Regions from separate parts of the Brevibacillus sp. RS1.1 genome, predicted to be linked through region 1. Evidence: riboswitches for the same ligand, from Rfam matches in the RefSeq annotation. Region 1 holds a riboswitch; the other holds the start of a gene.

Region 1 (7,616 bases):
AATAGGCTCCTCGGTAATGGCAAAGCGCGGGTCTTCTTCTCCGCCGCTTACTGGAGGTAAGAGGGCAATCTCGTCGTCGGCTGAAATGACCTGATTTTTCGCTGCGTATTCATGGTTGATGGAGACAAAGCAACTGCCCAAAAGCGCAGAGAGCGCAGGATATTCTTTTTCCACTGCTTGCAGAAGATCGCTAACGGTAGCACCTTCAGATAAGGTCAACTGTACTTCCCGGGCATTCGCACGTTCGGCGAGTCCGGCAAATAACAAGATCGTAATGGTCAAGACAATTCCTCATTTCCCTGGATGATACTACTCTCTAGGCTAGACGATATCATAAACCGATCAAAGTTGCCAATGAATGGGGTGTTACAATCAAGGGTTGATGCTAAGGGGCGAAGCCTTCCTGACTCAAATAAATCTGATCCGGGGGAAAAACACGTAATAGCCGATCATGGACGATCCGATAGGCGGAAGGATCGTACCATTGCTCCAGTCCAAGCTGTTCATAGAGAGCGGGAATGCCGTTTCTTTTCGTGCGTTTACCGCCGCTGCCATCTCCCATATAAAAATCGTCGACACAGACACGGGTGACCAGGGGACGCAAAATCTCCGGGAATGATTCACTGCTCGGTAAAACAGGGGCAATCGTTGCTTGTGTAGGGATGCCTGCTTCCGCCAAGCGCTGGAGTGTTTTGAGCCGCGCTTGAATAGGGGGAGCTTGTGGGCTAAAGTGCCTGCGAATCTCCTCCAAATCGGTCTCGACGGTCATGCTGACGCGGACGCGATCACCCAGCAGGAGCAACAAATCGGCATCCCGCCAAACCAAGGGACTTCGAGTCTGCACCAGCAAAAAATCAGGTGGATTCTCTACCATGACTTCGAGTAAAGACCTCGTTACCTTTTCCGTTTGTTCGATGGGCTGGTATGGGTCTGTACTCGAAGACATGAAGATGGTCACCTTTCCTTTTTTCTTAGCCCGCAAAAACTCCTTGCGCAATAAATCGGCAGCTTGCTGTTTGATATCTACCCATGTGCCCCATTGCTCGTTGCGAAACAAAGAGACAGGCATTTGCCGAACATAGCAATAGGAGCAGGCGAAAGAACAGCCTGTATACGGATTGAGCGAATGGGTGTAATCCGCAAGAAATCCGCTTCCTTTATTAAGGAGGGTTTTCGGCACTTTATAGGAAAGGATGCTTTTCATATGGGGCGTTCCTCACTTTGCATCATGAAAAATAATTCCGAGGCTGTAGCGCTTTCCTGAGGTAATCGTGCTGACACCGTGGCGCAGCGTATTTTTATAGTAGCCTCGCGTTCCCTGCACAGGACGGTAGGATGTCGGGAAAATCAGACCAGCGCCTTGGTCCAAGGTTATCACATGTCCCCGGCTCTGCGCGCGCGGCCGTTGCTCCATCAGTAGAAATTCTCCGCCCCTGTAGTCCTTCTCCTTCTGATTCAAGGCAAAAACCACTTGAAACGGGAAGAACACCTCGCCGTACATATCCTGATGCAAGCAATTATAGCCACCTGTCTCGTATTTCAAAATTAATGGAGTAGAGCGCAGCTGACCCTGATCGTGACAGTGGGCCAAAAATTCAGGGAGGGTAGCAGGATAAATAGTTTCGCCACCAAGCAGTTCCAGCCACCGATTTGCAGTCTGCGCAAGCATCGGATAAAAGCCTTCGCGAAGCTCCTGCAAAAGCGGGGGAAGGGGAGCCTGATAATAGCGATACTCGCCTTCACCGAAACGGTACCGCGCCATCTGGATCGTATTGCGAAAAAGCTCATCCTGTCCGTACATAGCGATTAATTCTTCGCACGCATCCGCGCTTATTAAGGAAGGAAAAGCAGCATACCCTTGTTCATCCAGCTCCTGTTGCATGGATTGCCAGTCAAGTGCAGCGATCCTTTCTGTCACTGATTTAGCCATGCTTCACACCCCGATTTGATTTTTTCTCCAGATCGAGCAGAGTTGTCTTCATGGGCAGTCCTCCGCGATAGCCAGTCAGTGAACCGTTTTTACCGACGACGCGGTGGCAGGGGACTGTAATGAGAACCGGATTGGCACCGATTGCGGCACCGACGGCACGAACAGCAGCGGGCTTTTCAATGATGTTCGCAATGTCGGTGTACGATGCCGTTTGACCGTATGGGATTTGGCGCAGTGCCTCCCAGACAGCGAGCTGAAAAGGCGTTCCAGACAGGTCGCAATCCATCGAAAAATGATCGCGCGTCCCCTGCAAATACTCCATTAGTTCTGTTGCAAAAGGCTTTAGCCACGGATCGTCTTGCACCAGTGCACTGTGTGGGCGATGCTTTTCAACCCACGCTTCCAATTCAGCAAAAGGCTGGTTGACCGAGCCGACATAACAAAGCCCGGCAGCCGTTGCAGCCAAATAAATGCTCCAATCGCCATGTCTCAGCATTGACCAACGTACCGTCTGATCCTTCTTCGTTTCCATTTCCATACGCCTCCTTTGAGCTGTGTACGCACAGTATACCTCCCTCACTTGTTCTTCGTACGTTTTTAGGAGTGGATGAGCAAGATAACGAAACTAAGCCATCTACATTCCCATTGCTTTTATCCAGCGTCGGGAGTAAGGTAGGAGAAGATAGAGGAGGAACGATACTCGTATGACTGATCAATTAACACATTTTAATGAACAAAATCGAGCTCGGATGGTAGACGTGTCCGAGAAGGACGTCACAAAACGGGTGGCTGTAGCCGAGAGCCAAATCAGCATGAAACCCGAAACCCTCGCCCGTATCCGCGAAGGTCGAATCGAAAAGGGCGATGTACTCGCCGTAGCGCAGGTAGCAGGTGTCATGGCTGCCAAAAAAACGTGGGAAATCATCCCGATGTGTCATCCGCTGCCATTGACTGGCATCGACATACAATTTGCTTTTGAGGACGAAACGACGCTTGCGATTACAGGAACCGTGAAGACGACAGGGAAAACAGGCGTCGAGATGGAGGCATTGACCGCTGTAAGCGTAGCGGCTTTGACGGTGTATGACATGTGCAAAGCCATGGATAAAGAAATGATAATCGGTCCGACCAGTCTGCAATCCAAAACAGGCGGAAAAAGCGGCGATTTCCATCGGGGAGAGAAGTAAGCCATGAGGCAAAAGTGGGAATCTTATCCGAGCAGCATTCGTTTATTGGCGATTGCTGCCGTCATTTTTTCTACCGGAATGGCATGTATTTGGCCGCTGGTCACGATTTATATTCATAACCATCTCGGAAAGCCGCTGACTGTAGCCGGCTTCTTGTTGCTTTTAAACCAAGGCGCATTCTTGATCGGGAGTATTGTTGGCGGGATGCTGTTTGACCGCTGGGGCAAAATGCGCACCATCATTGTCGGTTCCATCGGCGTTATCCTGATTTCGCTCGGATTAGGTGTTACGGAGGATTTTACGATTTATGTTGTGCTGCTTCTGTTGAATGGACTGTTTTATGGATTACTTTCTCCGGTGATGAATGCATTGGCCATAGTTTTGTGGCCGGACGGAGGACGTAAAGGAATCAATCTGATTTATGTCACGCTCAATGTGGGGGTAGCTGCCGGTTCTGCGTTGGGCGGCTTCTTGGCCAGTGTGTCATTTGCCTGGACGTTTTTCGGTAATGCTATCTCACAAGTGATCGTCCTCGCCATGTTCATGCTCATTTTGCCGCGTCAGTTAAAAATGGTGGAACAACAACGCCAAAACTCGACGACTGGACAAAGCATGCCTGAGCAAGCAACTGATGATGTGCTGCGACAACCACAGCAAGAGCCAAAGGTGGTATGGGGAGCCTTGCTGCTATTATGCGGGGGGCTATTAATTAGCTGGATTGTCTATGTACAATGGACAACCGTGCTGTCAACCTATATGCAATCCTTGGGCATTTCCCTCCGTCAATACAGTCTGTTGTGGACGCTGAACGGCGGCTTGATCCTGTTTGGTCAGCCATTGATTGCCTGGGTCATTCGACGCTTTGCCCGAACACTAAAAGCCCAGATGCTCTTGGGCGCTTATATTTTTGCCTTGTCGATGTTGATTTTGTCGCAATCAACGGCTTATGCAGGCTTTGTGGCGGGGATGTTCATCATGACGCTGGGCGAAATGCTCGTGTGGCCAGCGGTGCCAGCAGTTGCTGCACAGTTTACGCCAGAGGGACGAGAAGGCTTCATTCAAGGGCTGATTGCGGGGACTGGATCAGCTGGGCGGATGCTCGGACCACTGCTCGGGGCCTTTATCTTCCAATCGATTCACGCGCAGGGACTATTGTTCGTAATGGCAGGCTTGTGTCTGTTGTCTGTGGCATTCTTCGCTTTCCACACCTCTTTTCAAAAAAGAAGGCATCACGTGCCGGTACAGAATCAAGCATCTTGACACGATTTGCGTGCTCAAGTAGTATGATATAGACGAAAAAACAGTATATTCCGTGTGTTTGACTTATTCAGAGAGGTGGAGGGACTGGCCCTATGAAGCCCGGCAGCGGATCTGTGCCATGTGATGGACAGATGCTGTGCCAATTCCAGCAGGATTTTTTTCCTGACAGATAAGGACGTGACCAAGCTGATCTCCCCCTTTTTCTGTATGGAAAAAGGGGGTTTTACTGTATTGGCCCAAGAAAGGAATGGAAGAAAGATGCGCATTCAACCCGCCGATATGATTGATCGACTCCCTACCCAGTTTTTTGCGACCCTGGTGGCAAAAGTAAACAAGGTCATTGCGCAAGGCCATGACGTCATTAACCTGGGGCAGGGCAATCCCGATTTGCCGACACCGCCGCACATTATTGAAGAATTACAGGCGCAAGCGGCACAACCACTCCATCACAAATATCCGCCTTTTCAGGGACGCGTGGAACTGAAGCAGGCAGTAGCTCATTGGTATAAGCAAGAATTTGATGTGGACCTCGATCCGGAGGAAGAAGTAGCGATTTTGTTCGGCAGTAAAACCGGACTCGTAGAGATTTGCCAAGTACTCATGAATGCAGGCGATGTTGCACTGGTTCCAGACCCAGGCTATCCGGATTATTGGTCGGGGGTTGCTGTTGTCAACGGACGGATGGTCATGATGCCGTTGAAGGCGGAAAATGACTTCTTGCCAGACTACAGCCAGCTGTCCCAAGCTGATTTGGATCGAGCGAAACTGATGTTTCTCAACTATCCGAACAATCCGACAGCAGTCAACGCACCACTCGAGTTCTATGAGGAAACCATTCGTTTTGCCCGAAAACATGAAATCGTTGTCTGCCACGACTTCGCCTACGGAGCAATCAGCTATGACGGGAAAAAGCCGGTCAGCTTCATGCAGGTTCCGGGTGCAAAAGAAGTGGGTGTAGAATTTTATACCCTGTCCAAAACGTACAACATGGCAGGCTGGCGAGTAGGTGCCATGGTAGGTAATCGCGAGCTAGTTCGTCTGATCAACCTCATTCAGGACCATTACTTCGTCAGTCTGTTCGGTGCAGTACAGATGGCGGCAGCCAAAGCGATGACGGATTCGCAGCAGTGCGTCCGCGATCTCGTCGCTGTCTACGAAAGCCGCCGCAATGCCCTGTACTCCAATCTGCATCGGATTGGCTGGCAGGCTCCGCCATCTCAAGGTTCGTTTTTTGCTTGGCTTCCTGTTCCAAACGGCTTCACATCTGTGGAGTTCTCTGACCTACTTTTGGAAAAAGCGCATGTCGTCGTAGCGCCAGGAAATGGCTTTGGTCCGACAGGTGAGGGCTATGTGAGAGCAGCTTTGTTATCCAGTGAAGAGCGTCTCGCGGAAGCGGTTCAGCGGATTGAGCGGTTAGGGTTATTTACGAAAACAAAATAAAAGCGAGGCAAAAAAGCCACACTACCGTATAGATGGAGTGTGGCTTTTTTCTTCTAGAATAAAAATCATTCTCATTATTGACAGATAATGATTTTCATTATACGATGTCATTGTTGTTAATGATAATTAGTCTCAGCGAGAGCGGGAGGGTACCATGCGCTATCAGATTAACGGTTACACGGATATGTATACGGTGATCGCCAACGAGCGAAAAATCGGCGGAGCCATTGAAGCAGGCCAGATTCGCTTGCGGACGGGAGAAGTTTACGCCAATGCTGTTCTCACTCGTTTGGAAATGTCAGGTGCGCATTTTTGCTCGATCGGATTTGTTACGGAAGAAGGCAAAAGGCTGATTGTCCATGTGAATGATATCAGCATGATCGCTGATGCTCGTCACGTCAACGTATGTGAGCTGACGAACGAATGCATGAGAGTAGAGAAGTCAGCAGAGAGACTGAAGAGATTGAAGCGACTCTGTGAGCTGAATGAAGGCAGCTGTACGCCGACCTTCCAGGAAGAGGCATTGCTGTTGGCAAGCGATATCGGTATGGAAGAAGCGTCCAATCATGTCGACCTCTCTTTCCTTCCACAAACAGAGAAACGACGTGTGTTCCGTATTGCTTAGGAAAATATAGCCGATACATATGACCCCCTTTTCGTTTCATACGAAGAGGGGTTTTTTGCATGCAGTGTGTGAAGACTAATGGTTGAACAACCGCTCGACATAGTCAAAACCTATCTGCTCATAGCTAGCAAAGATTGGACTTACGCTGTTGACAGTGATAAAACAAGGATAAGCAAAATCAAGGGGGAACGGAACATGGAGTACTCATTTTCAAAATCTGTCGAAGCACTATCCTCCTCGGCTGTCCGGGAAATCTTGAAGCTGACCCAAGGCAATCAAGTGCTCTCGCTCGCAGGTGGACTGCCAGCAGAGGATTCTTTTCCAATCGCAGAGATGCGCGAAGCGTTTAACCGCGCATTTGAAAAAGGAGCAAAAGCTCTTCAGTACGGATTGACCGATGGATACCTGCCGCTTCGTGAGTGGATTGCATCCCGCATGAAGCAAAAGCATATGAACGTCGGTGCAGATAATATGATCATCACTACGGGCTCTCAGCAAGCAGTTGACTTGTTGTGTCGTGTATATTTAGACGAAGGCGATGTCGTTCTCGTCGAAAACCCTACTTATTTGGCAGCGGTTCAATTGTTCCAATTTCGGGGAATCAAAGCGATTCCGGTAGACGGTGATGCCAATGGGATGGATTTGGACGATCTGGCGAAAAAAATTGCCCAGTATCGCCCGAAAATGGTGTACGTCATTCCTACCTTTGCCAATCCGACAGGAAAGGTATGGAGCCTTGAGCGCCGTCTCGGCTTGCTTCGTCAATGCAAGGCGCAAAACATTCTCATCCTGGAAGACGATCCATATGGAGAGATCCAATTCGATGGGGAAGCTCCGTACCGTTCCATTTTCTCACTGGATGAGCATCCAACCGATTGCTGTGTGGTGTACACCAGTACCTTTTCCAAAATTGTCGCACCAGGCTTGCGTACCGGATGGGCCATCGGAGATACACGCGTGATTCAAATGATGGTGAAGGCGAAGCAAGCAGTTGATTTGCAGTCGAGCACAATCGACCAGTACGCCCTGTATGAGCTGTTGTCCCGCTTTGATCTGGAGCGTCATATTGAGAAAATCCGCGAGTCCTACAAAGCACGCATGGAATGGATGCATGAGCTCTTGGTTGCGCAAAACTGGGAGGGCGTACAATGGGAAAAACCAAGAGGCGGGATGT
Region 2 (7,616 bases), on a different contig from region 1:
TTCCTTCGTGGTAAGGGGTGAAAGGGTGTGAACGGCTTGGGAAAGTAGGTCTGGAGGATGTGTACCAGCTGCATGTAAACGATATTTACCGCTATCTTTTCCGGCTGACACGAGATTAGAGGCTGGCAGAGGATTTGACACAGGAAACCTTTTGTCGCGCCTTCTCTTCCTTGGACGACTACCGTGGGGAAAAAGTACGGCCCTGGCTGTTCAAGGTGGCCTATCACGCTTTCGTGGATGTTTATCGCAAGAAGACAAAACAACGCTTTGCGTTTGTGGAAGCCCTGCCGGAGCGATGTGATCAATCGGCGGTTGATCCGGCAGAGCATGTCGTGAACAAAGAGCTGTGGGAAGTGGCCCATGACTACTTGGAGCAACTTCCGGAAAAGCAGAGACAGGTCATTTTATTGTCCGCCATGCAGTTTTCCTACGCGGAAATGGCAGAGGTACTCGGAATCGAGCTGGCAGACGTCAAGCGCTCCTTGTTTCGGGGACGACAAAAGATGCGGCAGTTGTGGAGGGAGGAAAGCAAGTGATGAACACGGACGAGAATCAACGTGAGCAAAGGCTGCTTGCTTATTTGCGTGGAGAAATGACGGCAGAGGATTCGAAACAATTCGAGGAAGAAATAGCCGCTGACGAAGAGTACGCACAGCGATTGGAAAGGCTTTTGTTGGGGGAAGAAACAGAAGAGGACAACGCGAAAACCAAACAGTCTGAAACACTGTCAGCTGAAAAACAGCGTGCCATTGTTCGCCGGGGGAAATGGAAAAATCGGTTGTCCAACGCAGGATTCACCATAGGGCTTCCCTTTCTGGCCGGTGTTGTGTTGCTGATTCTGAATGGCTGGGTGGGGTCGCTGATGCATGAAGATCTGTTCCGCGTTGCAAAGTCGATGGTCAATTTTACTCAACCAGGTGTGAGAGTGGGGGGGAGTGGTTCACAGGTCGGATTGCTGTACGGAAACATCAGCATGGAACTAAGCGAGCGGGTTGGGGGAGAGGAAAAGAATGCGGGTCGTTTTGAGAGTACGAATGTGCTGTGGAATGTGAATGCCAAGCCGCAATGGACGAACGGGGTCAGGGAGCAAAAGTTGTTTTTCCGTTATCCGGCAGAGGAGGAAACGGAGGATACCATGTCTCTCACCTCAGCTGCCTGGACGACAATGGAGAAGCTGCCCGAAGGAACGGTTTCGCAGCTTGCGATATCTTTTGACCACTTTCTGACGTACCAGGAGTATTATAAGCTGGTTACCCGCCATGTTACCTCTTCAGGTCAAGATACAGTCTGGCTTGCAATAGATACAGGGGTAGAGCTCAAGCAAGCTGAAAGCGGAGATGTGCTTTTTGGTTCCGGGGAAGTGTGGGGATTTGCCCAGCGAGAAATGGATTACGGTGGTGTATATAAAAAAGGGGCTGGGGACAGAGTAATCGCAAACTATCTGGAGGAGATGAGTTATTTGTCAGAGCAAGAGGAACTGGCTCGTGATATCGGAAAATCCTTACTCCCTGGCAGAGATATACAGATTGCAGAGCGATACAGTCACATACAGAAATACGGGGTTCGCATTTACGGAGCCGTCCTCACCGGACCTACGAAAGAACTGCTGAAGCTCAAGGCAGAAAAGTCGATAACAGCAGCGTTTTTAGGCAAGGTAGACTGGTGGAATTGGGAGCGACCTGCGGCATCCGGAACACAATACAGCTATTGATAGCAAGGTGCGAATTTTTGCACAAAAGGGTGTTGACATCGTGGAAGCGTTGGTTGTATGATTCAAACTAAATCAAAAACCGAATACGTTTTGGATACCTTATCCAGAGAAGGTGGAGGGACTGGCCCGATGATACCCGGCAACCGACATGACGCCATTCAGACGCGAGAAAGCGACTGATTAACAGGCGACATGCACGGTGCTAATTCCTGCAGAAACAAAAGTGGTCTGGAAGATAAGGGGGACATCAACACGGTTCTTACACGTGACGACAGCGACCTCTTTTCTTCGGGAAAAGAGGTCTTTTTTGCTCTCATGACACAAACAAAACAAGTAGAGATAGAGGAAAAATACGTAGAGGGGAGTTTTGGAATCATGGCATATCGCGCATTGACTGAACAGGAAGCAGTGGAGTACGTAAAAGAAATACCGGGTCTTTTTAGCGAAGGAGCAGAGCTGACCAGCCGAGAAATCGGGGATGGCAACCTCAATCTGGTTTTTGACATTCAAGAGCCAGCAACCGGTAAGAGCGTCATTGTCAAGCAAGCACTGCCTTTTGCCCGCGTTGTGGGGGAATCTTGGCCGCTTACGATTGATCGGGCTCGCATCGAGAGCGAGGCACTCCGGATTCAGCACAAATACGTTCCAGACCTGGTGCCACAGGTGTATCATTTCGATGGGGAACTTGCGTTGACCGTCATGGAAAACGTCGGGGACCACATCATCATGCGTAAAGGGTTGATCGAAGGAAAGCGGTATCCGCTATTTGCGAAGCAGATTGGCCGTTTTCTCGCGCAAACGTTATTCTTCACATCCGATCTGGGCGCACATCCATACGATAAAAAAACGCTAGTCGGAACATTCATAAATCCAGAATTATGCAAAATCACAGAAGATCTCGTCTTTACCGATCCGTATGAAAATGCGCCTACCAACGACTTCAACCCGTTGATCCGCCGCGAAGTCGAGGCGATCTGGAACAATAGGCCGCTGAAGCTGGAAATCGCCAAGCTGAAATACGATTTCCTTACGCGATCGGAGGCGCTGCTGCATGGTGACTTGCATACTGGAAGTATTTTCATCACGGAAAACAGCCTAAAAGCAATCGATCCAGAGTTCGCTTACTATGGCCCAATCGGCTTTGACATTGGGGCGATTATTGCCAATTTGCTGCTCAACTACGCAGGACAGCACGGTCTGCAAAAAGATCAAGGAGAACGGGAAGCGTACCGCGAATACTTACTGGAAACAGTCGAGGATGTCTGGAATGAATTCGTTTCACAATTCGTTCAACTCTGGCACAAGCACGCCAAAGAGCGCAGCGCCCATGTCGAAGGACTGTGGCAAAGCTACGTGAAGCGCCTGATTCAGGATACAGCAGGCTATGCCGGATGCAAAATCTTGCGTCGTGTCATTGGCTTGGCAGGCGTAGCGGACCTGAATGCCATCGAAGACGACCAGACTCGCGCAGAAGCAGAGCGTCTGGCTCTCTCGATTGGAGAAGCGCTGATTCTCGGTCGCGGCGGCATCGAGGAATCGACAGATATCACGGACATCGTACGCACAATAACTGAACGCTACTACCAGGAGGCTACAGCAGTATGACAACCAGCACTCAATTGGCACCTGTAAAGTGGGAGAATGACGCATTGGTCCTGCTTGACCAGACGCGTCTGCCAGTAGAAACAATCTATTTGAACTTGACCACCTCCGAGCAAGTATGGGGTTCCATCCGACGCTTGGAAGTGCGTGGCGCACCAGCCATTGGCATGGCGGCAGCTTACGGGCTCTACCTGGGCATTCGTGGCAGTGAAGCGAGTAACTACGACGAGTTTTGGCAGGAATTGAACCAGCAGGCAGACTACCTGGGCTCGTCCCGTCCGACAGCAGTGAATCTGTTCTGGGCATTGGATCGCATTAAGGCTCGTGTTGAAAAAGCAAGCGGTGCGTCGATTGCCGAGTTGAAGGCGGCAGTACTCGATGAAGCATTGGCGATTCAAAAGGAAGACGCAGAAGTATGCCGGACCATCGGGGAGCATCTGCTCACTCTGTTGCATGACGGTATGGGAATTCTCACGCACTGTAACCCAGGGGCATTGGCTACAGCAGCGTACGGTACGGCTACTGCTCCCTTTTATTTGGCAAAGGAACGCGGTTGGAACCTGAAGGTGTACGCGGATGAAACCCGTCCTGTTCTACAAGGCGCTCGTCTTACTGCATTCGAATTGCAGCAAGCAGGGATTGATGTGACGCTGATCTGCGACAACATGGCGGCGATGGTCATGTCCCAAGGAAAAGTAGAGGCTGTCATCGTGGGGACAGACCGCGTAGCAGCGAACGGCGATGTCGCCAACAAAATCGGTACGTATGGGGTAGCGGTATTGGCAAAAGCTCACGGCATTCCTTTTTACGTGGCAGCTCCTTTGTCCTCCGTCGATTTGGACACACCGACAGGCGCAGATATTCCGATTGAAGAGCGTCCAGCTGAGGAAATTACCCATGGCTTGGGCAAACAGGTAGCTCCAGACGATATCAAGGTGTACAATCCTGCGTTCGATGTAACGCCAGCGAAGTACATTACTGCGATCGTTACCGAGACAGGCATTTTCAAGCCGGAAGAGATCGGCAATAGCAAAAAATAAAAGACATTTTTATATGCGTTCGCCTATTGTTGCTGGCGGGCGCTTTTTGCTCATTTTGGCGTTTTCCAGTAAAATATCCAAGAAAAGGGGAGATTCGTATGCAAACGATCCAACAGATAGCCATCAATGAAGATACGTACTTGAAACAATTAGAATTAGCTGATGCTGAGCAGTTATTTTTGCTTACGGATTCGAACCGGGAGAATCTTATGGAATGGCTGCCGTGGCTGAATTATACGAAGAAGGTAGAGGATTCTCGCCAATTCATCCAAGCGACGATTCATCAGTACAACGATAATCGCGGCATCCACTACGGTATTTGGTACCAAGGACGTCTGGCTGGTACAGTCGGCGTACATACAGTGGATTGGATCAACAAAAAGACGTCCATTGGCTATTGGCTGGGTGCGCAATTTCAGGGAAAGGGCCTGATGACAGAAGCAGTGGCGACCTACTTGGACGTGTTAATCTTTGGATCATGGGATTTGGAAAAAGTAACGATTCAGGCTGCTACGGAAAACCACAAGAGCAGATCGATCCCGGAACGATTAGGGTTTCAACTGGAAGGGATACTTCGCCGGAATGAATTCCTTTACGATCATTACGTGGATCATGCCACTTACAGCCTGCTAAAAGAGGAATGGCTTGACTGGAAAACCGATAAAAAATCTTAGATTGAACTTTATGCATTGATTGACAATGAAAATTCTGTAAATTACGATGGTGAAGACAGATCAAGAGGGCTGCGCGTGATTCGCAAGCCCTTTTTTAGTCGTGCTGTTAGGTCTAAATAAATAGAGGTGATTTACATGCAGACACTTCGGCAATTATCTTGGTTTTTTCGTGCCTATTGGAAGCGATACGTCATTGGAATCTCTGTGCTGTTTGTCATCGATGTCCTCATGCTATGGCCGCCGAAATTAATCGGGGATACGGTGGATTCGATTCGCAACAGCTCCCTGACGGACGCTGACTTGACGCAAACAGTGGTCATCTTGCTCGTATTGGGTGTGAGCTTGTATGGGTTGCGGTTTCTTTGGCGGTACTTGTTAAATGGGGGAGCCTTGATTCTGGAAAGAACGCTACGTGAGCGATTGTTTGCCCATTTGACCAGAATGACCCCGTCGTTTTTTCATCGCAAACGCAGTGGTGATCTGATGGCCGTGGCTACCAACGACATTCCTGCCATTGAACAAACGGCGAGTACAGGGGTGCTTACGCTTGTTGATGCGTTGTTCATGACCGTGTTAACGCTAGGCGTCATGGTGACCGCGATTGATTGGAAGCTGACACTGGCTGCGCTGATCCCGATGCCGTTTTTGGCTTGGTCAACGGCGTACTATGGAAAGCTGTTGCATGATCGCTTTTATTTGGCACAGGAAGCTTTCGGAGAGATGAATGATCATGTTCAACAATCCGTATCGGGCGTTCGGGTATTGAGAGCATTTGTTCAGGAAAAGGCCGATATCGAGGCATATCGCCGGGTCAGTGAAAAAACGTTGGAGCGAAATGTGAGCGTTTCACGGATTGACGCGCTGTTTGAGCCGACGATCGCGATTATTATTGGCTTCAGCTTTTTGATCGGGCTGGGCTATGGCACGTATTTGGTGTTCACTAGTGCTATCTCCTTAGGGGATTTGGTTGCGTTCAATTTGTACCTGGGACTTTTAATTTGGCCGATGTTCGCTTTTGGTTGGCTGGTTAATGTGTTGCAACGCGGTGGCGCATCCCACAAACGCTTTACAGAGCTAATGGTGGAGCAGCCAGATGTGACGGAAGCAGCGAATCCAGTCACGAGCCAAATCGCCAATACCCTAGAAGCACGCCATTTTTCTTTTACGTATCCGGGCACTGACAAGCCAGCACTCACCGACATCTCGTTTCGTTTGGGTGAAGGAGAGACGCTTGGGATTGTCGGGAGGACGGGAAGCGGCAAGTCGACGTTGTGTCGTGCCTTGTTGCATCAATATCAGATGAAGGAACAAGTCCTGTTTATCGGGGGCATCCCGATCGAAGGACTCGCTTTTGATACGCTGCGGGAAAAAATCGGCTATGTGCCTCAGGAGCATTTGCTGTTCTCGCGGACGATTGCCGAAAATGTTGCATTCGGGAAACCACAAGTGACGACCGAGGAAGTGATGCATGCGCTGGAGCTTGCGGAGATGAAGAGAGATTTGGCCCAATTCAGAGAGCGCTTGCAAACCATGGTTGGGGAGAAGGGGGTCACCCTCTCTGGGGGGCAAAAACAGCGCATTTCCATTGCACGCGCTCTCTTAATGGATGCGGGTATTTTGATTCTCGACGATTCACTATCGGCTGTGGACGCGCGGACAGAGGAGAGTATCCTTCGTCATCTGCGACAGGAGCGCGCGGATAAAACGACCATTATTACTGCTCATCGTCTGTCTGCCGTACAGCACGCACAGCTGATTCTCGTGCTGGATGAGGGGCGGATTGTCGAGCAGGGGACACATGACGAGCTGATGCACCGCAACGGCTGGTATGCAGAGCAGTACCGTCGTCAGCAAATGGAGCAGGATGTGGCTGGTTGAGAGAGGGGGAAAACGTTTCATGAGCAAACAAAATGTATGGGGGCGTTTGACCGAGTACGCCAGGCCATTTCAGAAGCAAATACTAGGCGCATTGTTCCTGCTCTTGCTGGGAACGAGTGCAGAGCTGGCGGGGCCTTTTTTAGCCAAGGTCATGATTGATAATCACATCCTGGCGATCCAAAAGCCTTGGTATCAGCTGGACGAAGTGCCACCACAAACAGCGGGGCAAGTCGCCTCAGTGAACGGTACGAACTATATTCGTGAAGATGTCGCTGCAAAGACAGGACTTGCTTTGGACAGGAGCAATCAAAAAGAAGTAACTGTGCTGACAGAAGGTACGACTTATTACTTGGTTTCTGGCAAGGTGAATCCAAATACGGAGAAGAAATTTACCCCGATTGCGCCAGAAAACGGCAGGGAACGCTGCGAGGTAACAACGAAGGATCAATCAGGTCAAAAGATGTCCTCCACAGGGATTCGGCTAACCGCAGAGGAAGTCAAGGCGATGTACCAAGGGGATGTTCTGCCTATTGTCTGGCTGTCCGTAGGTTATGGGGCACTGATCTTGCTCTCCGCTGGATTCAATTACGTCCAGATTTTGTGGCTACAAAAAATCGCACAGCGCATCATTCAGCAAATGCGGATGAAGCTGTTTATCCATTTGCAAAAGCTCCCGGTTGCCTTTTTTGACAAAACGCCAGTAGGTGCGCT

What was found. Region 1 has a riboswitch for S-adenosylmethionine ahead of HP570_RS24285 (pyridoxal phosphate-dependent aminotransferase). Riboswitches for the same ligand answer to the same signal wherever they lie in the genome.
Region 2: another riboswitch for S-adenosylmethionine. It lies ahead of mtnK (S-methyl-5-thioribose kinase); the one in region 1 lies ahead of HP570_RS24285 (pyridoxal phosphate-dependent aminotransferase).

Annotation. Positions count from the first base shown of each region.
Region 1 covers NZ_JABSVA010000010.1:94,871-102,486, forward strand. Annotated here, with positions in the region: gene HP570_RS24255 (molybdenum cofactor biosynthesis protein) at 1-282, opposite strand, end outside; gene HP570_RS24260 (SPL family radical SAM protein) at 386-1,204, opposite strand; gene HP570_RS24265 (2OG-Fe(II) oxygenase) at 1,217-1,930, opposite strand; gene HP570_RS24270 (methylated-DNA--[protein]-cysteine S-methyltransferase) at 1,923-2,462, opposite strand; gene moaC (cyclic pyranopterin monophosphate synthase MoaC) at 2,635-3,117, shown strand; gene HP570_RS24280 (MFS transporter) at 3,121-4,377, shown strand; SAM riboswitch class I at 4,438-4,553, shown strand; gene HP570_RS24285 (pyridoxal phosphate-dependent aminotransferase) at 4,636-5,817, shown strand; gene HP570_RS24290 (hypothetical protein) at 5,972-6,442, shown strand; gene HP570_RS24295 (aminotransferase-like domain-containing protein) at 6,638-7,616, shown strand, end outside.
Region 2 covers NZ_JABSVA010000005.1:292,669-300,284, reverse strand. Annotated here, with positions in the region: gene HP570_RS18650 (sigma-70 family RNA polymerase sigma factor) at 135-536, shown strand; gene HP570_RS18645 (anti-sigma factor) at 536-1,711, shown strand; SAM riboswitch class I at 1,808-1,953, shown strand; gene mtnK (S-methyl-5-thioribose kinase) at 2,087-3,316, shown strand; gene mtnA (S-methyl-5-thioribose-1-phosphate isomerase) at 3,313-4,353, shown strand; gene HP570_RS18630 (GNAT family N-acetyltransferase) at 4,452-5,027, shown strand; gene HP570_RS18625 (ABC transporter ATP-binding protein) at 5,163-6,905, shown strand; gene HP570_RS18620 (ABC transporter ATP-binding protein) at 6,925-7,616, shown strand, end outside.